DNA from 2 places in the Roseateles sp. DB2 genome. Region 2 is predicted to be linked to the other one. Evidence: riboswitches for the same ligand, from Rfam matches in the RefSeq annotation. Region 2 holds a riboswitch; the other holds the start of a gene.
What was found. Region 2 has a riboswitch for glycine ahead of ACS5PK_RS11455 (D-amino acid dehydrogenase). Riboswitches for the same ligand answer to the same signal wherever they lie in the genome.
Positions count from the first base shown of each region.

Region 1: another riboswitch for glycine. It lies ahead of gcvT (glycine cleavage system aminomethyltransferase GcvT); the one in region 2 lies ahead of ACS5PK_RS11455 (D-amino acid dehydrogenase).

Region 1 covers NZ_JBPZGY010000007.1:82,616-93,320, forward strand. Annotated here, with positions in the region: gene ACS5PK_RS12795 (amidohydrolase family protein) at 1-380, shown strand, start outside; gene ACS5PK_RS12800 (DegQ family serine endoprotease) at 478-2,031, opposite strand; gene ACS5PK_RS12805 (ATP-binding protein) at 2,106-3,509, opposite strand; gene ACS5PK_RS12810 (response regulator) at 3,506-4,165, opposite strand; glycine riboswitch at 4,276-4,379, shown strand; glycine riboswitch at 4,389-4,497, shown strand; gene gcvT (glycine cleavage system aminomethyltransferase GcvT) at 4,556-5,683, shown strand; gene gcvH (glycine cleavage system protein GcvH) at 5,776-6,150, shown strand; gene gcvP (aminomethyl-transferring glycine dehydrogenase) at 6,318-9,218, shown strand; gene ACS5PK_RS12830 (hypothetical protein) at 9,251-9,628, shown strand; gene ACS5PK_RS12835 (L-serine ammonia-lyase) at 9,638-10,705, shown strand, end outside.
Region 2 covers NZ_JBPZGY010000006.1:9,697-20,401, forward strand. Annotated here, with positions in the region: gene ACS5PK_RS11445 (hypothetical protein) at 1-189, opposite strand, end outside; gene fusA (elongation factor G) at 284-2,383, opposite strand; gene ACS5PK_RS11455 (D-amino acid dehydrogenase) at 2,527-3,825, opposite strand; glycine riboswitch at 3,913-4,030, opposite strand; glycine riboswitch at 4,032-4,135, opposite strand; gene ACS5PK_RS11460 (DUF2785 domain-containing protein) at 4,272-5,177, shown strand; gene ACS5PK_RS11465 (PQQ-dependent sugar dehydrogenase) at 5,273-6,436, shown strand; gene ACS5PK_RS11470 (GNAT family N-acetyltransferase) at 6,449-6,949, opposite strand; gene ACS5PK_RS11475 (GNAT family N-acetyltransferase) at 6,946-7,596, opposite strand; gene ACS5PK_RS11480 (GGDEF domain-containing protein) at 7,698-8,912, opposite strand; gene ACS5PK_RS11485 (AMP nucleosidase) at 9,006-10,526, opposite strand; gene ACS5PK_RS11490 (hypothetical protein) at 10,699-10,705, shown strand, end outside.

The DNA.
Region 1 (10,705 bases), on a different contig from region 2:
CGCACGGCCAGCGCGAGGGCCTTGGCGCGCACTGGGAGATGTGGATGTTCGGCCTGGGCGGCATGAGCTCGCTGGAGGCCCTGCGCAGCGCCACCCTCAATCCGGCCCGCTACCTGGGACTGGACAAGGACATCGGCTCGCTGGAGAAGGGCAAGCTGGCTGACCTGGTGGTCATCGACGGCGACGTGCTCAAGGACATCCGCCAGAGTGACCGCATCAGCCAGGTGATGGTGGGTGGCCGCCTCTATGCCGTACCCAGCATGAACGAGGTCGCGCCACGGCAGAAGGCCCGCAAGCCTTTCTTCTTCGAGGGCGATGCGGCAGGCACGCCGCTGGATGCCGACGCCCTGAGCGAGGGGCACGGGCACCACGGGCATTGAGGGAACGGCAGGGGATTTCAAGTCCCCGCCCAAGCCCTCAGGCTGCTGCAGGAAGGATGAAGGGCGCGCGGGACGCCCTTCATCATCGAGGCACGGCTCAGCCCAGCTTCACCGGCACGAAGATGCGGTCCTTGCCGCGCTGCACCAACAGAGCCACGGACTTCTCCGCACCGGCCACCACGCTGCGCACCTGCTCCACCGAGCTCACTGGCGTGCCGTTGACGGCCAGCAGCACGTCACCCGGGCGCACCCCGGCCTGGGCCGAGGGGCCGCTGACGTCCTCGATCACCAGGCCCTCCTTCACGCCGTCGCGCCGCTCCTGGGGATCCAGCGGACGCAGGGCCAGGCCCAGCTTGCCTTGCTGGGGAGCGCCCTCGTCATCGGACCTGGCCACACGGCTCTTCCTGTCACCGTCGTCGCCCAACTTGGCCTTGAGCGTTTCGAGCTTGCCGTGGCGCCAGACCTCCAGGGTCGCGGTCTCGCCGGGCATGGCCTGGCCGACGAGGGCGGGCAGGTCGCTGCTGGCCACGATGGGCTGGCCGTTGAACTTCAGGATCACGTCGCCCGACTTCAGACCGGCCTTGGCGCCGGCACTGCCGTCCTCGATGGCGGCCACCAGCGCACCCTCGGGCCTGGGCAGCTTGAAGGAATCGGCAAAGCCTTGGTTCACGTCCTGGATGGTGATGCCCAGGCGGGCGTGCTGCACCTTGCCGCCCTTCTCGATCTGCTGGCGCACGCGCTGAGCCACCTCCACCGGAATCGCGAAGGACAGGCCCTGGTAGCCGCCGCTCTGGCTGTAGATCTGCGAGTTGATGCCCACCACCTCGCCGCGCGCATTGAACAGCGGGCCACCGGAATTGCCGGGGTTGATGGCGACATCGGTCTGCAGGAAGGGCACGAAGCTCTCCTGCGGCAGGGCCCGGCCCTTGGCGCTGACCACGCCGGCCGAGACGCTGTTCTCGAAGCCGAAGGGCGAGCCGATGGCCAGCACCCATTCCCCCACGCGCAGGTCCCGGGTATTGCCCAGGGTGACGGTCGGCAGGCCGCGGGCCTCGATCTTCAGCACGGCCACGTCGGTCTTGGGGTCGGAGCCCAGCACCTTGGCCTTGAATTCGCGACGGTCGGTCAGCTTGACGGTCACCTCGGAGGCGTCGCGCACCACGTGGGCATTGGTCAGGATGGTGCCGTCTTCCGAGACGATGAAGCCCGAGCCCTGGCCGCGGGTGGGCATCTCGCCCCCGCGCGGGAGCTGGGGCTGGAAGCGGCGGAAGAATTCGTAGAAGGGATCGTCCGGATCCAGATCGGGCATCTGGCCGCGGCGCTGTGCCTGGGTCTTCACCGTGCCGGTGACGCTGATGTTGACCACGGCCGGCCCCTGGCGGGCGGCGATGGCGGCGAAGTCGGGCAGCGTGGCGGGGCTGGCGACTGCCGCCGCGGCCGAGCCCGTCGCAGGGACGGCGCTGGCCAGCACCGGGCTGGTGGTGGCGGCTTCGGCAGGCGCGGTGGACGCCACTGCGGTGCTGCTGGTCTTGAGGGTGTTGCTGGCGTGCATGGCGCCGGCACCTCCGGCGGCACCGAGCACGCCGGCGGCGACGAGGGCCCAGACCAGGCGGCGGGCCGGGATCATGCGAGTGGGGCTGTGGTCATTCATGGCGTTCTCCTTGGCTGCTGCAACCTGAACGGTCGCGATGGCAGTCACTTTCGAACGCCACGCTTAGAGGCCGCTTAATGAAGCTGAGCCTGGTCTGAGGCCAGCGCCCCCGGCTCACAGGCCGGCAGGCGCAGCTCCACCTGCAGGCCGCCCAGACGACCGGACTGGCTCAGCCGCAGCTGGGCGCCGTGCCGATCGGCAATGGCCTTGACGATGGCCAGGCCCAGGCCGCTGCCCGGGGCCTGCGAGGCCGAGGCGCTGCTGCGGTAGAAGCGGTCAAACACGCGCTGGCGTTCACCGGCGGGGATGCCAGGCCCACTGTCTTCCACCAGCAGCAAGACCTGACCCTCCCCCGGCGTGGCATGCAGGCTCAGGTCGACCTGGCCACCCGCGGGGCTGTACTTGATGGCGTTGTCCAGCAGATTGCGCAGCAGCACGCGCAGGCCCTCGGGCTGGCCCATGACCCAGGCTGGATCGCAGTCCTGCAGGCCGACGTCAACGCCGCGCAGGCTGCCCAGCTCGCTGGCATCGGCCACAGCCTGGCGGCACAGCGCGTCCAGGGCCAGGGGCTCCAGCGCCCGCTGTGCGGCCGCCCCCTCCTGGCGGGCCAGGGACAGCAGCTGCTCGATCAGGTGGGAGGCACGCTCGATGCCCTGCTCCAGCCGCTTCAGGCCCGGCTCGCCTGCAGCCCCCCCCTGCTGCAGGGCCTGCAGCTGCAGCTTGAGCGCGGCCAGCGGCGTGCGCAGCTCGTGGGCGGCGTCGGCCACGAAATGCTGCTGGTCCTCGAAAGCGCTGCGCACCCGGCCCAGCAGGGCGTTGAACTCCTGCACCATGGGGCGCAGCTCGCTGGGCAGGTCGCCCGCCGGTACCGGGGCCAGGTCACCCGGCGAGCGGTCCGCCAACTGGGCGCGCACACGCTCCACCGGGTCCAGGGAGCGGCTGATCACCAGCCACACCACCAGGCCCAGCAGCGGCAGCATCAGCAAGGTGGGCATGGCCGTGCGCCAGGCCAGCTGCGAGGCCATGCGCTGGCGCACGGAGAGGTCCTGCGCCACCTGGATCACCTGCAGCGGCGTCTGCACCGAGAACACGCGGAAGGTGCGCCCGCGGTCCGTGACGTCGGAAAAGCCCAGCACCGCGCGCTGCGGCAGCAGCCAGGGGCCGGGGGAGCGAAACATGGAAGCGCCGTCCAGGCTCCAGACCTGCACATGGAAGTCGAAGCTCTGCTGCTCGCCCAGCGGCAGGGAGATGGTGCCGCTACCCGGCCCGGCCACGCTGCCGCGCAGGGAGAAGGCCATCTGCTGCATCTGGTAGTCGAAGAGCTGGTCGGCCTCAGCCAGGGCCGTGCGGTAGGCGCTATAGGCTTGCAGGAAGGCGGCCAGCGAGACGGCGGCCAGCAGAAACATCAGGAGGCGCTGGCGCAGCGAGCGCGGCATCAGCCAGCGCCGCAGGCCCGTCAGCAGCGCGGCGCCCTTCATTCCTTGGGCACGCGGTAACCCACGCCGCGCACGTTCTGGATCAGCTCGGCGCCCAGCTTCTTGCGCAGGCCGTGGATGTAGACCTCGACGGCGTTGCTGGAGATCTCGTCCTTCCAGCCATAGAGCTTCTCCTCCAGCTGCTGGCGCGACAGCACGATGCCCGGCCGCGCCAGCAGGGGCTCCAGCACCGCCCATTCGCGGGCTGAGAGCACCACCTCGCGGCCGTCCTTGCTCACCTCGCGGGTGGCGGGATTGATGGCCACGCCCTTGTGCTCGTAGACCGGCTCGGCCCGGCCTTGCGCGCGGCGCAGCAAGGCGCGGATGCGGGCCAGCAGCTCGTGGAACTCGTAGGGCTTGAGCACGTAGTCGTCCGCCCCGGCGTCCAGGCCGGCGATGCGCTGCTCCAGGGCGTCCCGCGCGGTGGCGATCAGCACCGGCAGGCTCTGCTTACGGCCGCGCAGCTGCTTGAGCACCGTCATGCCGTCGGCCTTGGGCAGGCCCAGGTCCAGGATGAGGAGGTCGTAGTTCTGGCTCAGCAGGGCGGTGTCCGCCATCTCGCCGTCCCGGACCCAGTCCACGGCATAGCCCTCGGCCCGCAGCAGGTCCAGCAGGGGCTCACCGATCATCAGGTCGTCTTCGACCAGCAGCAGTCTCATGGGGGCTCGGGGCACGTCGGGGTGGAAAAGCAGAATTCTCCACGGAAGAAAGCCCCTGGCCTTAGCAGCCCCTTAATCTCTTGCCGGGCGGGCTGATTCCGTGGCTACAATGCGCCCGGTCAGGAGAGAGCTCCCTAGCGGGGGCCGCCGAAGGCGCAGAGGCACTGGTGATCCCACGCTTCGAACGCTCAGGCAAAAGGACTGACAAAACGTTCCGATCGGAACGTTCCTCACTGGAGAGAGACGGGTCTCGAGCCCGTCCACCGAAGGGGCAAGCTGCGGGCGATACGCCGGTGGCCAATCTCTCAGGTAAAGCGGACAGCGAGGGCAGCTCCCCAGACCTGGGTTCATCCCAGGCGGGGTCCAAGAATGCCCTCGTAGGAATGCACCATGTCCGCCGCCCCTTCCGCCGATCTCAAGAAGACCCCCCTGCACGCCCTGCACATCGAACTCGGTGCCAAGATGGTGCCCTTCGGCGGCTATGACATGCCCGTGCAGTACAAGGCTGGCATCCTGGCCGAGCACAAGCACACCCGCACGGCCGCCGGCCTCTTCGACGTCTCCCACATGGGCCAGCTGCGCCTCGTGGGTGCCGATGCCGGCGCCGCGCTGGAATCCATCGTGCCGGTGGACATCATCGACCTGCCCGTCTACAAGCAGCGCTACGCCCTCTTCACGAATGAGCAGGGCGGCATCCTGGACGACCTGATGGTCTGCCGCCGCCCCGACGACATCTTCGTGGTGGTGAACGCCGCCTGCAAGGAGCAGGACACGGCCCATCTGCAGGCCAAGATCGGCAGCCGCTGCGAAGTCATCCCCACGCCCGAGCGCGCCCTGCTGGCGCTGCAAGGCCCGCAGGCCGTGACCGCCCTGGCCCGTCTGAACCCTGAAGTCGCCAAGCTGACCTTCATGACCGGCGGCTTCTTCAATCTGGACGGCATCGAGACCTTCCTGACCCGCTCGGGCTACACCGGCGAGGACGGCTTCGAGATCTCGGTGCACAACGACCAGGCCGTCGAGCTGGCCCGCAAGCTGCTGGCCCAGCCGGAAGTGCAACCCATCGGCCTCGGTGCCCGCGACACCCTGCGCCTGGAAGCCGGCCTGTGCCTCTACGGTCATGACATCGACACCACCACCACCCCCGTGGAAGGTGCCCTGACCTGGGCCATCCAGAAGGTGCGTCGCGCCGGTGGCGCCCGTGCCGGCGGCTATCCCGGTGCCGACATCATCAACGAACAGCTCGCCAACGGCGTGCAGCGCAAGCGCGTGGGCCTCATCTCCACCGAGCGCATGCCCGTGCGTGAAGGCGCCAAGCTGGTGAACGCCGACGGCGCCGAGATCGGCGTCGTGACCAGCGGCTCCCTGGGCCCCACGGTCAACCAGCCGGTAGCCCTGGCCTATGTGCAGACGGCCCATGCCGCGCAGGGCACCGAGGTCTTCGCTCTGGTCCGCGACAAGCGCGTGGCCATGACCGTGGCCGCCACCCCCTTCGCGCCGCACCGCTACTTCCGCGGCTGATGTCCGGGCATGGGGGCCGATACTGGCCCCTCGCCTTCCCTTTCGATTCCAGTTCTTTCCCTGGTCTTTTCTCCCGACATTCGGAGCACACCATGAGCATCAAGTACACCGCCGACCACGAGTGGATCCAGATCAACGCTGACGGTACCGCCACCGTGGGCATCACCGTCCATGCGCAAGACGCGCTGGGCGACGTGGTGTTCGTGGACCTGCCGGACGTCGGCAAGAGCTTCGCCGAGAAGGAAGTCGCTGGCGTGGTCGAGTCGGTCAAGGCTGCTGCCGACGTCTACATGCCCGTCAGCGGCGAGATCACCGAGGTGAACGAGGCCCTGCGCGCCGATCCCTCCCTGGCCAATAGCGACCCGCTGGCCTCGGGCTGGTTCTTCAAGGTCAAGCTGTCCAAGCCGGCCGAGCTGGACGCCCTGCTGGACGCCACCGCCTACGACGAGCTGGTCAAGAACAGCTGATCGCCGTGAGGTGAACAACGGGCACCGACAGTCCTGTCCGTGCCCGTTTCTGTATCTGCCGGGGGGTGTGCCGCGCGGGTCCGTCGTGCCCCGCATCCTGCCACCGCCCGGCCCGGACTGCCCCGCATGGCCATGAGCCTGCGCCGGCCCCCGATGAAGGAATTGCCATGTTGATGTCTGCTCTGAAGCCCCTGGGCGAACTCGAGAACGCCGCCGAATTCCACGCCCGCCACATCGGCCCCGATGCCGCCGATGAAGCCGCGATGCTGTCCGTGATCGGCCAGGCCTCGCGCCGTGCCCTGATCGAAGCCATCGTGCCCGCCAGCATCAAGCGCTCGGCCGGCATGCAGCTGCCGCCCGCCGCCACCGAGGCCGCCGCGCTGGCCGAGCTGAAGGCCGTCGCCAGCAAGAACCAGGTGCTCAAGAGCTACATCGGCCAGGGCTACTACGGCACCCTGACCCCCGGCGTCATCCTGCGCAACATCCTCGAGAACCCCGCCTGGTACACCGCCTACACGCCCTACCAGGCCGAGATTTCGCAAGGCCGCATGGAAGCCCTGGTCAACTTCCAGACCATGGTGACCGACCTCACCGGCATGGCCATTGCCAATGCCTCCATGCTGGACGAGGCCACCGCCGCCGCCGAGGCCATGACCCTGGCCGCCCGCGTGGGCAAGAGCAAGAGCCAGACCTTCTTCGTGGCGGACGACGTGCTGCCCCAGACCCTGGAAGTGGTCCGCACCCGCGCCGAGCCCCTGGGCATCACCGTGGTCGTTGGCCCTGCCGCCGAGGCCGGCAAGAGCGAGTGCTTCGCCGCGCTGGTGCAGTACCCCGGCGTCAATGGTGATGTGCGCGGCCTGCAGGCCATCGCCGACACCGTGCACGCCCAGAACGGCCTGCTGATCGCCGCCGCCGACCTGCTGGCCCTGACCCTGCTGAAGGCACCGGGCGAGCAAGGCGCCGACATCGCCGTGGGCACCACCCAGCGATTCGGCATGCCCATGGGCAATGGCGGCCCGCACGCCGCCTACATGGCCTGCAAGGACGAGTTCAAGCGCAACCTGCCGGGCCGCCTGGTCGGTGTCTCGGTGGACGCGCACGGCAACAAGGCCTATCGCCTGGCCCTGCAGACCCGCGAGCAGCACATCCGCCGCGAGAAGGCCACGTCCAACATCTGTACCGCCCAGGTGCTGCCGGCCGTCGTGGCCAGCATGTACGCCGTCTACCACGGTCCCAAGGGCCTGAAGCGCATCGCCCAGCGCGTGGCGGCCTACACCGCCATCCTGGCTGAAGGCCTGAAGGGCCTGGGCTTCGGCATCAGCAATGCCGCCGCCTTCGACACCCTGCACGTGCAGACCGGCGCCAAGACCGAGGCCCTGCTGGCCGCTGGCGTCAAGGCCGGCATGAATTTCCGCCGCGCCTCGGCCCAGTCGCTGAGCCTCTCGCTGGACGAGACCACCACGCGTGAAGACCTGAGCGCCGTGCTGGCCGTCTTCGCCGAAGGCAAGGCCCTGCCCGGTTTCGCCGCCTTCGAGAAGGGCATCGCCGCCATGATCCCGGCGGAGCTGGTGCGCACCAGCAGCTACCTGACGCACCCGGTGTTCAACACCCACCACAGCGAAACCGAGATGCTGCGCTACCTGCGCGCCCTGTCCGACAAGGACCTGGCCCTGGACCGCAGCATGATCCCGCTGGGCTCCTGCACCATGAAGCTGAACGCGACCAGCGAGATGATCCCCATCACCTGGCCCGAGTTCGCCCATGTGCACCCCTTCGCCCCGCGCGATCAGCTGGCCGGCTACGAGCTGCTGAACGAGCAGCTGACCGCCTGGCTGTGCCAGGCCACGGGCTATGCCGGCATCAGCCTGCAGCCCAATGCCGGCTCGCAGGGCGAGTACGCCGGCCTGCTGGCCATCAAGGCCTGGCATGAGTCGCGCGGCGAAGGCCATCGCAAGATCTGCCTGATCCCCGAGTCCGCCCACGGCACCAACCCCGCCTCCGCCCAGATGGTGGGCATGCAGGTGGTGGTCACCAAGTGCGACAAGGAAGGCAATATCGACCTGGTCGACCTCAAGGCCAAGTGCGAGCAGCACAGCGCCAAGCTGGCCGCCATCATGATCACCTACCCCTCGACGTATGGCGTGTTCGACACCCAGGTCAAGGAAATCTGCGCCCTGGTGAAGAGCCATGGCGGCCGTGTCTACGTGGACGGCGCCAATATGAACGCCCTGGTCGGCGTGGCCGCGCCCGGCGAGTTCGGCGGTGACGTGTCCCACCTGAACCTGCACAAGACCTTCTGCATCCCCCACGGCGGTGGCGGCCCGGGCGTTGGCCCGGTCTGCGTGGTCGCCGACCTCGTGCCCTTCCTGCCCGCGCACCGCAGCGCTGGCGTGGGCGCCGCCACCAATGTGGGTGCCGTCTCGGCCGCCCCGCTGGGCAATGCCGCCGTGCTGCCGATCAGCTGGATGTACGTCCGCATGATGGGCGCCGACGGCCTGCAGGCCGCTACCGAGGTCGCCATCCTGTCGGCCAACTACGTGGCCGCCCGCCTGGCCGGCGCCTACGACATCCACTTCAGCGGCAACATCGCCGGCGTGAAGGGTGGCGGCGTGGCGCACGAGTGCATCCTGGACCTGCGCCCCCTGAAGGACAGCTCCGGCGTATCCGCCGAGGACGTGGCCAAGCGCCTGATCGACTACGGCTTCCACGCCCCCACCCTGTCCTTCCCGGTGGCCGGCACGCTGATGGTCGAGCCGACGGAGTCAGAGTCCAAGGCCGAGCTGGACCGCTTCTGCGACGCCATGCTGGCCATCCGCGCCGAGATCGCCAAGGTCGAGGCCGGCCAGTGGGCCCGCGAGGACAACCCGCTCGTGAACGCCCCGCACACCGCCGAGGTGCTGCTGGCCACCGAATGGAGCCACGGCTACACCCGCGAGGAAGCGGCCTACCCGGTGGCCACGCTGCGCCGCCAGAAGTACTGGTCGCCGGTGGGTCGCGTGGACAACGTCTACGGTGACCGCAACCTGTTCTGCTCCTGCATCCCGATGAGCGAGTTCGAACAGGCCTGAAGCGCCACCCGCAGCCCACGGCAGGAGCCCGCATGGACAGCCCGAGTGATTCTCAACTGGACCAAAGCTTCACCGCTCTTGCCGTGCTGAGCCCCGCGGGCAAGCTGATTGCCCAAGGGCGGCACCGGCTGGAGCTGCGCTCCTGGTGCCCGCCCCAGGTGCCGCTGCTTGACCTGCTGATCATCGAAAGCCGCCGCCAGGTGGCCGCTGAAGATCAGCTAGACCCTGAGGCGGCCGGGGTCGCCCTGGTCGATGTACTGTCGGTGGAGCCTTGGCCGGGCACGCCGGGCATGTTTGCCTGGAAGCTCGGCAATGTCCGCCCCATCTTCCCCAAGCTGGGTCCGCTGCCTGCGCGCGGCGGGCTCTACAACGTCTGCCTGCGCAGCCTCGCCGAGACTGCCGACACCTGAGAGAGCACCATGGCCGTTTCCGTTTTCGACCTGTTCAAGATTGGCATCGGCCCCTCCAGCTCCCACACGGTGGGCCCCATGCGCGCCGCCCGCCTCTTTGCTTCGCGCCTGCGCAGCGAAGGCCTGCTGCCGCGCACGGCGCGGGTGCTGTCGCAGCTCTACGGCTCCCTGGGCGCTACCGGCAAGGGCCACGGCAGCGACACCGCCGTGCTGCTGGGCCTGGCCGGCCATGAGCCGGACACAGTCGATGTGGAGCGTGTGCCGCAGTACCTGGACGAGATCCGCCAGGGCAGCCGCATGCAGCTGCTGGGAGAGCACTGGGTGGATTTCAACGAGGCCAAAGACCTGGTCTTCTTCCGCCGCCAGAGCCTGCCCTTCCACGCCAACGGCATGCGCTTCAGCGCCTTCGATGCGGAGGGCGCGCTGCTGTCCGAGAAGACCTATTACTCCGTGGGCGGCGGCTTCGTCGTCAGCGAGGAAGTCGCGGCGGACGGCAGCAAGCAGAAGGTCATCGCGCCCGATGCCACGGTGCTGCCCTACCCCTTCAAGACTGGCGACGAACTGCTGGCCCTGACCAAGGCCCATGGCATCAGCATCGCCGAGGTGATGCGGCGCAACGAGCGCCACTGGCGCAGTGACGAGGACACCCGCGCCGGCCTGCTGCGCATCTGGCAGGTGATGCAGGACTGCGTCAGCCGCGGCCTGCGCACCGAGGGCATCCTGCCCGGCGGCTTCAAGGTCAAGCGCCGCGCCGCGCAGCTCTACCGCGACCTCACCGCCAACCCCGAGGCCGCCCTGCGCGACCCGCTGCAGGTGATGGACTGGGTCAACCTCTACGCCCTGGCGGTGAACGAGGAGAACGCCGCGGGTGGCCGCGTGGTGACAGCCCCCACCAATGGTGCAGCCGGCATCGTGCCTGCCGTGCTTCACTACTACAGCCGTTTTGTGCACGGCGCCAGCGAAGACGGCGTGGTGGACTTCCTGCTCACGGCCGCCGCCATCGGCATCCTCTACAAGGAGAACGCCTCCATCTCCGGCGCCGAAGTCGGCTGCCAGGGTGAGGTGGGCGTGGCCTGC
Region 2 (10,705 bases):
CGGCTTGTGGCACAGCTGTTCGAACTGCCGCGCCAGGCGTTCGCCAATCTGGCGGGAGCGGCTCTTGATCTGGCTCCAATAGCTGGGCTGGATCTGCAAGCGCTCCGCGAAACGCCGCTCCAGGCCGCGCAAGGCGGCGGCATCGGGGTGCTTGATGGTGGAAGCGACGAATTCTTCAAACAGGAGCATCGCGTTGTCCAGTCGGACCTGAGCGACGTCCCGGGCAGCGGAACACATGCCGCAATGATAAAGCCTTGTTCACTCGCGTCCTGACTCATCCGCTTCAGTCGTCCTCGTCGCGGGGCTTGTGGGCGGCCATGAGCTGCGACTGGGTGCTGGGTGGCACGAGCTCGTAGTGGGACAGACTGAGCGTGTAGCGGCCCTGGCCGCTGGTCAGGGCATTGAGCCGTGTCTGGTAGCTGCTGAGCTCGGCCAGCGGGGCCAGGCCCTGGATGCTGATGCTGCCCGGCACCGGGTTGTCCGTGCCCAGCACCTGTCCACGCCGCGAGGCCAGATCGCCGGTGATGTCGCCCATGGCGGCCGCGGGGGCCAGAATCTCCACTTGCACGATGGGCTCCAGCACCTGGGGGCGGGCCTCCTTCACTGCGGCCATCAGGGCCTTGCGCCCTGCTGTCACGAAGGCGATTTCCTTGGAGTCCACCGAGTGGTGCTTGCCGTCGAACACCACGACCCGCAGGTCCACCAGCGGGAAGCCGGCGATCACGCCTTGGGCCAGGGCCTGGCGCACGCCCTTCTCGACGGCGGGCATGAAGACGCCAGGAATGGTGCCGCCCTTGACCTCGTCGCGGAACTCGAAGCCGGCGCCGCGCTCCAGGGGCTCGATGCGCAGCCAGACCTCGCCGAACTGGCCGGCGCCGCCGCTCTGCTTCTTGTGTCTATGGTGGCCTTCAGAAGGCGCGGAGATGGTCTCGCGGTAGGCCACCCGAGGCGGCTGCGTCAGCACCTCGCCCTTGTAGGTCTCGCGCAGGCGCTCCAGCAGCACACGCAGGTGCAGCTCGCCGAGGCCGTAGACCAGGGTCTCGTTGGTCTGGGCCGCGTGCTCGAGGCGCAGGCAGGGGTCCTCGTCGACCAGGCGCCGCAGCTGATCCCACAGGCGCTGCTCGTCCCCGTGGCGGGCCGGGCTGATGGCCAGACCATGCACGGGTTCCGGGAACTGCAGCGGGGCCAGGTGCAGGTGCTCGTCTTCCGGCGCGTCATGCAGGACGGCGTCATAGTGCAGGTCCTCGAGCTTGGCCAGGGCGCAGATGTCGCCCGGCAGCGCCTGCTCGACTTCCACATGCTCCTTGCCTCTCAGCATGAAGAGATGGCTGACCCTCACCGGCTTGCGCGCATGGCCCACATAGAGCTGAGCATTGCGCTTGAGTGTGCCCTGATGGACGCGCAGCAGGGCCAGCTTGCCGAGGTAGGGGTCGGCCTGAATCTTGAAGACATGGGCCAGCACGTGGCGGTCCGCATCGGGCAGGGGCTTCAGCGGTCTGGCCTCGGCGCCTTCGCCTTCCAGGAACTGCGGCGGATTGGCCTCGCCCGGATGCGGCAGCAGGCGGACGATGGCATCCAGCAGCTCGGGTACGCCTACGCCGGACTTCGCGGCGGTGAAGCACACGGGGACGAGATGCCCCTCTCGAAGGGCCTGCTCGAGCGGCGCATGCAGCTCGCTGGCCGGTACGTCGCCCTCGTTGAGGTAGCGTTCGACGAAGTCGCTGTCGACCTCCACCACCTGCTCCACCAGGGCGCGGTGCGCATCGGCCACGGAGCCGAAGTCGCTGTCGCCCTCGCGCTGGAAAAAACAGTCCGAAACGCGTGTGCCTCCGCCGGCCGGCAGGTTCAGCGGCAGGCATTCCTTGCCCAGTCGCTCCTGCAGCAGGGCCAGCAGACCTGGCAGGTCCACGTCGGGCGTGTCGATCTTGTTGATGACGATGAGCCGCGTGCGCTCGCGCTGGGCCGCGACCTCCATCAGCCGCGTGGCCATCAGCTCCAGGCCAGACTGGGCATTGATCACCAGCACCGCGCTTTCCACCGCCTCCAGGGCTGGCAGGGCCTGGCCGATGAAGTCCGGCGCGCCTGGTGTATCCAGCACGTGCAGGCGCAGGCCCTGCCAGTCCAGGTGCACGGCGCTGGTCTGCAGCGAGTGCTGCATGCGGCGCTCCAGGGCTTCGTGGTCGCTGACGGTGTTGCCCTTCTCGACAGCGCCGGCCAGCTTGATGGCGCCTGCCTGTAGCAGCAGGGCCTCGCACAAGGTGGTCTTGCCGCCGCCTGCGGGGCCGACCAGGGCCAGGGTGCGCAGGCTCTGCAGGCGGGAATCCTGCGCGCTGCCGGACAAGCCGGAGGCAGCGCCTCCGGCAGGAGAAGGGCTGGAGGCCATGGCGTGCTCCTTGAGGTCGGGACCGATGCACAAATGCCGTGGCCCGAGCCTAGGGCAAGGCATGGCCCCGCACAAGAGGCCCAGCGCAAGAGGGGCTGCGCAAGAGGGCCTACGCCAAGGAGCGCTCGCGGGGCAGTCCAGCCTCAGGCGTAGCGCCAGTCGCCGTCTTCCATCCGCTCCTGGGTGGCGGCGGTGAAGGCGTAGTCCAGGGCTGGGCGCCGGCCACTGACGATGTCTGCGATGGCAGCGGCCGAGCCGCAGGCATGCGTCCAGCCCAGGGTGCCGTGCCCGGTGTTCAGGTAGACGTTGGGCACGTGGCTGGCGCCGATGTAGGGCAGGTTGGAGGGCGTTGCCGGGCGCAGGCCGGTCCAGAACTGGGCACCGCGGCCGTCGGTCATCGCGGGAAAGAGTTCGCGCGTGCGGCGCACGATGGCCTCGCAGCGGGTCAGGTTCAGCTCGGTGCTGTAGCCGTTGAGTTCGGCCGTGCCGGCGATGCGCAGGCGGTCGCCCAGGCGCGAGAAAACAAGCTTGTATTCGTCGTCCGTCAGCGAGACCTGGTAGCTGTGCTCGGGCGAGATCACCGGCAGCGTCACCGAATAGCCCTTGGCTGGATAGATGTTCAGATGGATGCCCAGCTCGCGCGCCAGGCCGCGGCTGAAACTGCCCATGCACAGCACGAAGCGGTCGGCGGCGAGGCGCTGCACCACGCCGTTGGCATCGGCACAGATCACGCGGCTGATGCCCGACTCACGGCTGCCCTCCATGCCCAGGATGCGAGTGTCGTAGACAAAGCGCACGCCGGCCTGAGCGCAGCGCGCCGCCAGAGCCTGGGTGAAGCGATGGGCGTCACCGGATTCATCGCTGGGCGTCATCGAACCGCCGACGATCTGTTGGCGGCACTGCGCCAATGCGGGCTCGATGGCCACGCATTCGTCAGGCGTCTTCATGTCCAGTTCGCAGCCCTGCTCCCGCATGATGCGGGCCGGCTCCTGCGCGGCCTCATACTCGGCTTCGCTGGTGTAGAAGTGCAGGATGCCCTGGGTGCGCTGGTCGTACTCGAGGCCCAACTGGGCGCGTAGCTCCTGCAGCTGGTCGCGGCTGTAGAGACCCAGTTTGACGATGTTGCGGATGTTGTGTGCCGTGCGGCCAGGCGTGCATTCACGCAGGAACTGCAGGCCCCATCGCCACTGCGCCCAGTCGGCCCGCAGGCGGAAGAGCAGCGGGGCGTCTTCTTTCATGAGCCACTTGAGCACCTTGAGCGGTGCGCCCGGATTGGCCCAGGGCTCGGCATGGGAGACGGAGATCTGCCCGCCATTGGCGTAGCTGGTTTCCAGGCCCGCGGCGGGCTGGCGGTCGATGACGGTGACTTCGTGGCCGGCCCGGCGGAGGTACCAGGCGGTGCTGATGCCGGTGACGCCGGCGCCCAGGACGATGACATGCATGCGGAACTCTCGATGATCTGAGGGTTGAACGCGCAGGCGTGCGTGACTCGGGCGGGGAGATGCCAAAGAGAGCGTGCGCCTGTGCGCGCCGCTCCCGCTGTCCTCGGTACCTGAGAGATTCAGCCGCATCCGTCTCGGGACACGGCCTTGCTCCTTCGGCGGAGACCAGGCATGGGGCCCGGCCTCACTCTCCAGCATTCGGCTTGATGGCGGATCCAGTACGGGGCCTGAGCGAGTATGGGAGCTTGCGCCTTCGGCGGCAGGCCGGCATGCGCTGGGCATGGGGACTGCACTCTCCTGAATCCGGGGCGGAGTTTACGTGTCCCGGGCCTGGGGCCGCAAGCGGGCCGCGCCTGCTCTCCTCGGGGCATGCCTTTGTGCACGGCGGGCAAGCCCGGTGGCGCGAGCGCCGGGCGGCCCCCAAGATGTAAGCCAAGGAGGCTCTCATGGGACTTGTTGGACGAGGTAAAACCTGGGCCTGCGCGGCCCTGATGCTGGCGCTCGCGGGCCGCGCAGCCGCCGAATGCCCGCCGCGCTGGGACGGCCAGCCCCAGCAAGTGGCGCAGCTGCGTGCCTGGACGCAGGACGCAGCGATCCCCCCGGCTCAATTCCAGCAGGTGGCCGTCGCACTGGCTGACTGCCTGGCCTCGCCCGATCCCGCTCTGCGGGACGAGCTGGGCTTTGAGCTGCTGTCCGCCTGGATGCGCGCCGGCCGCCTGGCCCCGGAGGCCTTGCGCCTGCTGCGCGATCGCTGGCTGGCAGTCCTGCAGGCACCGCCCGACGCGCAAGGCTTCCATGCTCCCTTTGCTGTGCTGGCCTTGTCGGAGGTGGCCCGGGTTGACCGCATCCAGCCCTTCCTGCGGCCGTCCGAGCGTGAGGCGCTGTTGGCCGCGGGGGCAGGTTGGCTGCAGCAATGGCGGGACTACCGCGCGCACGATGATCGCGAAGGGTGGCGCCATGGCGTGGCCCATGGTGCCGACCTGCTGATGCAGATGGCCCTGAACCCAGCCCTGGACCCGGAAGGCGCGGCCCTTGCGCTGGCGTCACTAGGCTCGCAGGTGCTGGCGCATGGGCAGCTTGCCTATCGGCATGGCGAGGGCGAGCGCCTGGCGCGGGCCGCACGCTTTGCCCTGTTGCGAAGTGCCTGGACTGCCGAGCAGGTGCAGGCCTGGCTGCAGACGGTGCTGCAGCCGACACGAGGCACTGTCTGGGATGAGCGCCGCCTGCGGCAGGTGCACAACGCGCGTCAGTTCCTGTGGCCGCTGTACGTGGCCCTGCAGGAGCAGGGCGATGCGGGCCTGAGAGAGCGCGTCCTGCCTGCGGTGCGTCAGGCCTTGGCGGGGCTGGACTGATCGTCGGTGCGGGCATCGGCCTCCCGCCACAGCTTCTTACAACGCGGACGCGGGCATGCTTCTAGACTGCCTGCATCCAAGACAGGAGGTGGCGCATGGCGGCTTGGCACCGAAGCTGGGGAGCCCTGATGGCGAGCACGCTGGCGGCATGCGGTGGCGGCGATTCGGGTGCCACCCCGACCCCCACTCCCGCGCCAGTCCCGGCGCCCACCCCCGCGCCCCAGTTGGCCGCGCTTCGCACCGATCTGGGCAGCCCCTGGTCCCTGGCGGTGCTGCCTGACGGGCGGCTGCTGATCACACAGCGCGGCGGTGGCCTGCTACGGCTCAGTGCCGATGCTCGCCAGAAGGAGTCCATCAGCGGCACACCGGCCGTCAACGCCTCGGGCCAGGGCGGTCTGCTGGACGTGGTGCTGGACCCTGACTTCAGCCAGAACGGCTTCGTCTACCTGAGCTTCAGCGAGCCGGGAACCGGCAGTGAGGCCGGGCGCAGCGGGACGGCCGTCTTCAAGGCGCGGCTGCAGGGCACGGCACTGGTGGAGGGGCAGGTGATCTTCCGTCAGGCGCCCAAGGTCAGCGGCTCGGGTCACTATGGCTCGCGCCTGGTCTTTGCCAGGGACAAGACCTTGTTCGTGACGCTGGGTGAGCGTCAGCAGGGCAGTCCGGCGCAGGACCTGGGCAAGACCCTGGGCAAGGTGGTGCGCATCCAGCGCGACGGCAGCCTCCCGGCGGACAACCCGAGCTTCGGGGCCGGTGCGGCGGCGGGGCTCTACTCGCTGGGACATCGCAATCCGCAGGGGGCGGCCCTGCATCCCCAGACCGGGGAGCTGTGGATCAGCGAGCACGGCCCCCAGGGCGGTGACGAGATCAACCGCATCCGACCCGGCGGCAACTACGGCTGGCCCATGCGCAGCTATGGCTGCAATTACGGCGATCCCGTTGGGGACGCCTGCCGCATCGGCGGAGGCACCCATGCGCCGGCCTATATCGAACCGTTGACCTACTGGGTGCCGACCTCGACGGCGCCGGCAGGGCTGCTGTTCTATACCGGCGCCATGTTTCCGGAGTGGCAGGGGCAGCTGTTCTCCGGCAGCCTCGCGGGACAGGCTCTGTGGCGCCTCAGGTTGGCCGGCAACACCGTGCTGGACCGCGTCGCTCTGTACGGCCAACTGGGCGAGCGCTTCCGCGATGTGCGCCAGGCGCCGGACGGCGCACTGCTGCTGCTCACCGACAGCGGCAAGCTGCTGCGCGTGTACCGCTGAGCCTGGCCTGGCTCACAGAGTCAGGCCCAGGCACACGGCGTCCTGCCGGCCTGCATAGCCGCCATAGCCGGGAATCTCGGCAAAACCCTGTCGCTGGTAGAAGGCGAGGGCGCGGGTGTTGATGCGACGGGTCTCCAGCCAGACGCGCAGATAGCCCTGGCGGCGGGCCTCTTTCAGCAGGGCCGCCAAGAGGGCTGAGCCCACGCCTTGGTGACCCGGGCGGGCATACATGCGCTTGATTTCGGCCGTCCCGGGCGGTCCTTCCGGCAGGGGGCGCAGCGCGGCACATCCCTGGGCGCGCCCCAGGGCGTCCCTTGCCACCACGAAGGCGCAGCCCGGGTCCTGGCTCCGCGAGGGATCGTAGCGGGCAGCGCCGCTGTCGCCACTGATGGCGGCCAGCACCTCGTTCAGCTCCCGCATCAGGGTGCCGGCCTCGGCGCTGCAGGCATCCAGCGGCGCCACATGCCAGCGCGGCAGGCCTGGCGCCCTGAGCTCCGGGACGAGCAGCTTCACAGGGTCTTGTAGAGCAGGGCTGCCGAATGCAGACGGCCTTCGGCGCAGACGCTGTGCTCCGGGATGGTGCCCGCACGCTGCCAGCCCAGGTGGGTGTAGACGGCCTCCGCCTGGGAGTCTGCCGGCGCTTCCAGCACCAGCAGACGGCGGCCTTGACGCACTGCCGTGCACTCCAGCGTGGCCATCAACTGGCTGGCAATGCCCCGACCGCGCTCCTGGCTGTGCACCATGAGACGCTGGACCTCCCCGCGATGGTGCGCATTGGACGGTTGGGGCAGGGTCAGTTGCACTGCGCCCTGCAGCGGGCCGTGGCCGTCGCCTTCGCAGGCGATCCAGAGGTGGTGGTGGCTGCCCAGGCGCGCGTAGACGCTGTGCCAGTAGTCCATGGCCTGATAGCGGGACAGCGGTGCCAGGAATCCCAGCGACGCGCCGTGGTGCACGCTATCGATGAGCAAGTCGGCCAGCGCCGGCAGCCATTGCAGGTCCCGGGAGCCCAGCGCCCGCACCTGCACCGTGCCGCGTCGGCGGCCCTGCCCGACGACACGCAGACGCCCTGCTCCGGCGGTCTGCGGCGGGATCGAGGGGGCATGAAGAGGCGTTGCCGGCTGGGTCAGGGTGTAGGCAAAGGGGGCGTCAAAGGCTTGCATGGTGCTGCGCTCCTGAGTTCGGGTCAGCCCGTCGGGTGAACGGGTTTGCCTCAATTCAAGCAAGCAGCGTGCCAGCGCTTGACTGCAGTCCGATGACGGGATCAGCCCGCCTGATCGGCAGGGGTCCAGCCGGGTTCGTCGCACAGTCGGCCGCGACCGCTGCGCTTGGCCTCGTAGAGGGCTGCATCCGCGCGACGCATCATGTCCTCGACACTGCGATCCCCCGGGCGCAGCAGAGCCCAGCCTGCGCTGAAGTCCAGGGGGAAGCCCAGCTCCTTCTGTGCGCGGGCCAGCAGCACGGCTCGCAGGCGCGCGTCCATGGCGCGCGGTCCGAGTTCGTCGCTACGGGCCAGCAGCACGCAGAACTCCTCGCCACCCACGCGGCCGGCCAGATCGCCCACGCGCAGCACCTGCTGCACGCAGCTGGCAAAGAGGGCCAGCGCCCGGTCCCCGCCTTCATGGCCGTGGTCGTCGTTGACCTTCTTGAACAGGTCCAGGTCCAGCATGACCAGGCACAGCGGTTCTCCATGGCGTCGGGCCAGGGAGATCAGCTCATCGGAGCGGCTGCCGAAGGCGCGGCGATTGGCCAGGCCGGTCAGGGCGTCCGTCTGGGCCTGGCGCTGCAGGTGGAGCTCTGTCTCGCCGCGCCAGGCGACCAGGATGGCCAGCACGCTGACCAGCAGCATGACGTGCGCACCGAGGATGATGGCCTGCGTGAGCCCCGCCTCCCAGCCGGCATCGCGTTCGAGGAAATGCAGGCCGGCGCGCAGCAGGGTGACTGCGGCCATGGCTCCGAAGCCCAGCCCGAGCAAGGTGCGCCATGCCCGATCCTTGTGCTCGACCGGCGTGGCATGCCTGCTTTCCATGCCCTTTTGTTCGGCCTCGCGAGGCCAGGAGCAGGCCAGGGCCAGGGCCAGCATCTGCAGGGCCAGGCCGAGGCCGGACCAGGCGACTGCGAAGTGGTCGGCGCCGCTGCCGTCTTGCAGGGAGGCCAGGGCCAGCACCAGGGGCGCACCCATCATGGCCCGGCGCCCGGGACGCCGGCCCAGCCAGTCGCGCAGGGCCAGCCACAGGGCGCTGAGACTGGCGCTGAGCGCCAGCATGGCGACGAAACCGCCCAGACCGTCGCTGACCGGCGCTCCGGAAGCCTGGCGCAGCCACAGCGCCATCCAGCCTATGCACTGCAGTGCGATATAGCCTTGCGCGAAGCGGGCCGCGCGGCTGACGGGCGCGCCCATCAGCAGAGGCAGCATCACCATGAGGCTCAGCAGCTCCAGCAGGAGCAGGCTCAGCAGCGTGGGGGTGTCCAGGAGCATGGCGTCGTGTCTTGCCTGGGGGCGTTGCGTCCCCCATTGTGGGGCTGCCCGTGCGCAAATGTCACGCCGTGGTGCGCGCCGCCGTGTCGCAAATCATTGGAAGGCCACTTCGGCAAAGCTGCGCAGCTTGCGGCTGTGCAGCTTGCCGGCCGGGCTGGCGCGCAGCAGCTCGATGGCTCGCAGGCCGATGCGCAGGTGCTGGTCCACCCGCTCGCGGTAGAACTGGTTGGCCATGCCGGGCAGCTTGATCTCGCCGTGCAGGGGCTTGTCCGAGACGCACAGCAAGGTGCCGTAGGGCACACGGAAGCGGAAGCCGTTGGCGGCGATGGTGGCGCTTTCCATGTCCAGCGCAATGGCCCGGCTCTGGCTGAAGCGTCGCTCCGGTCCGCCCTGGTGCGCGCTGGGTAGCAGCTCCCAGTTGCGGTTGTCGGTCGAGGCCACCGTTCCGGTGCGCAGGATGCGCTTGAGCTCGAAGCCCGAGAGCTGTGTGACCTCGGCCACGGCTTTCTCCAGCGCCACCTGCACTTCGGCCAGGGGCGGGATGGGGACCCACAGCGGCAGCTCCTCGTCCAGAACGTGGTCCTCGCGCACATAGCCGTGGGCCAGGACGTAGTCGCCCAGCTGCTGGCTGTTGCGCAGGCCGGCGCAGTGGCCCAGCATCAGCCAGCAATGCGGGCGCAGCACGGCGATGTGGTCGCTCATGGTCTTGGCATTGGCGGGCCCGACGCCGATGTTGACCATGGTGATGCCGCTGGCATCGCGCCGCAGCAGGTGGTAGGCCGGCATCTGTGGCAGGCGCGGCGGCGTCAGGCCGGGCGCCATGCCGGCGAAGTCCGCCTCACAGCCGGCGCGGGCTGTCCATACATTGCCGGGCTCGACGAAGCCGATGCAGTCGTCCAGCTCGTGCGGCGCGGCCGGATCGGGGGGCGACTGCATCAGCTCGCGGCCCAGGCGGATGAACTCATCGATGTAGAACTGGTAATTCGTGAAGAGCACGAAGTTCTGGAAGTGCTCGGGCGAGCAGCCGGTGTAGTGGCGCAGGCGGTGCAGGGAGTAGTCCACGCGCGGCGCGGTGAACAGGGCGAGCGGTTCGGGCTCGCCCGGTGCTGGCTCATGCGTGCCGTTGGCGATGCCGTCATCCATGGCCGCCAGATCGGGCAGGTCGAAGCACTCGCGCAGCAGCAGCCGGCGGTCCGGCGGCAGATCGCCCTCCAGGTGCTCGTGCTCGCTGAGCGCGAAGTGCAGGGGGATGGGCGCGGTGCTGCTGCCGATCTCCAGTTCGGCGCCGTGGTTCTTCAGCAGCAGCTCGAACTGCTCGCGGTAGTAGCGGCTGAAAAGCTCGGGCCGGGTGAGTGTGGTCTCGTAGAGGCCGGGGCCGGCCACGAAGCCGTAGGCCAGCCGCGAGTCCCCACGGGTGAGCCGCTCGCTGCGCAGTCGCACGAAGGGATAGCAGGCGCGCACGCGCCCCACATCCTCGCCACGGAGGAAGCGTTGCAGGGCATCGCGCAGGTGGCTCACGCCTTGCGCATAGATCAGCTGTGCCTGCTGCCAGGCCGCCTCGGCCTGCTGGAAGCGCTGGGGGGCGACAAAGGGGGCGGTGTTGGCAATCTTCATGAGGGCTCCTGAAGGCATTGTGGCCCGGAAGCCATGGCCTTGCGACGAGGTGGCAGCGCTGCTTTTCGCCGTGATGCCTGCGATTGATCTGATGGTTGCGTCGTGTTTCCAAGGGTTGCTCTGCTCTGTTTGATGTCGTTTTGTTTCAATGCCATACCAGAAGGTCGCGGCCATGACCG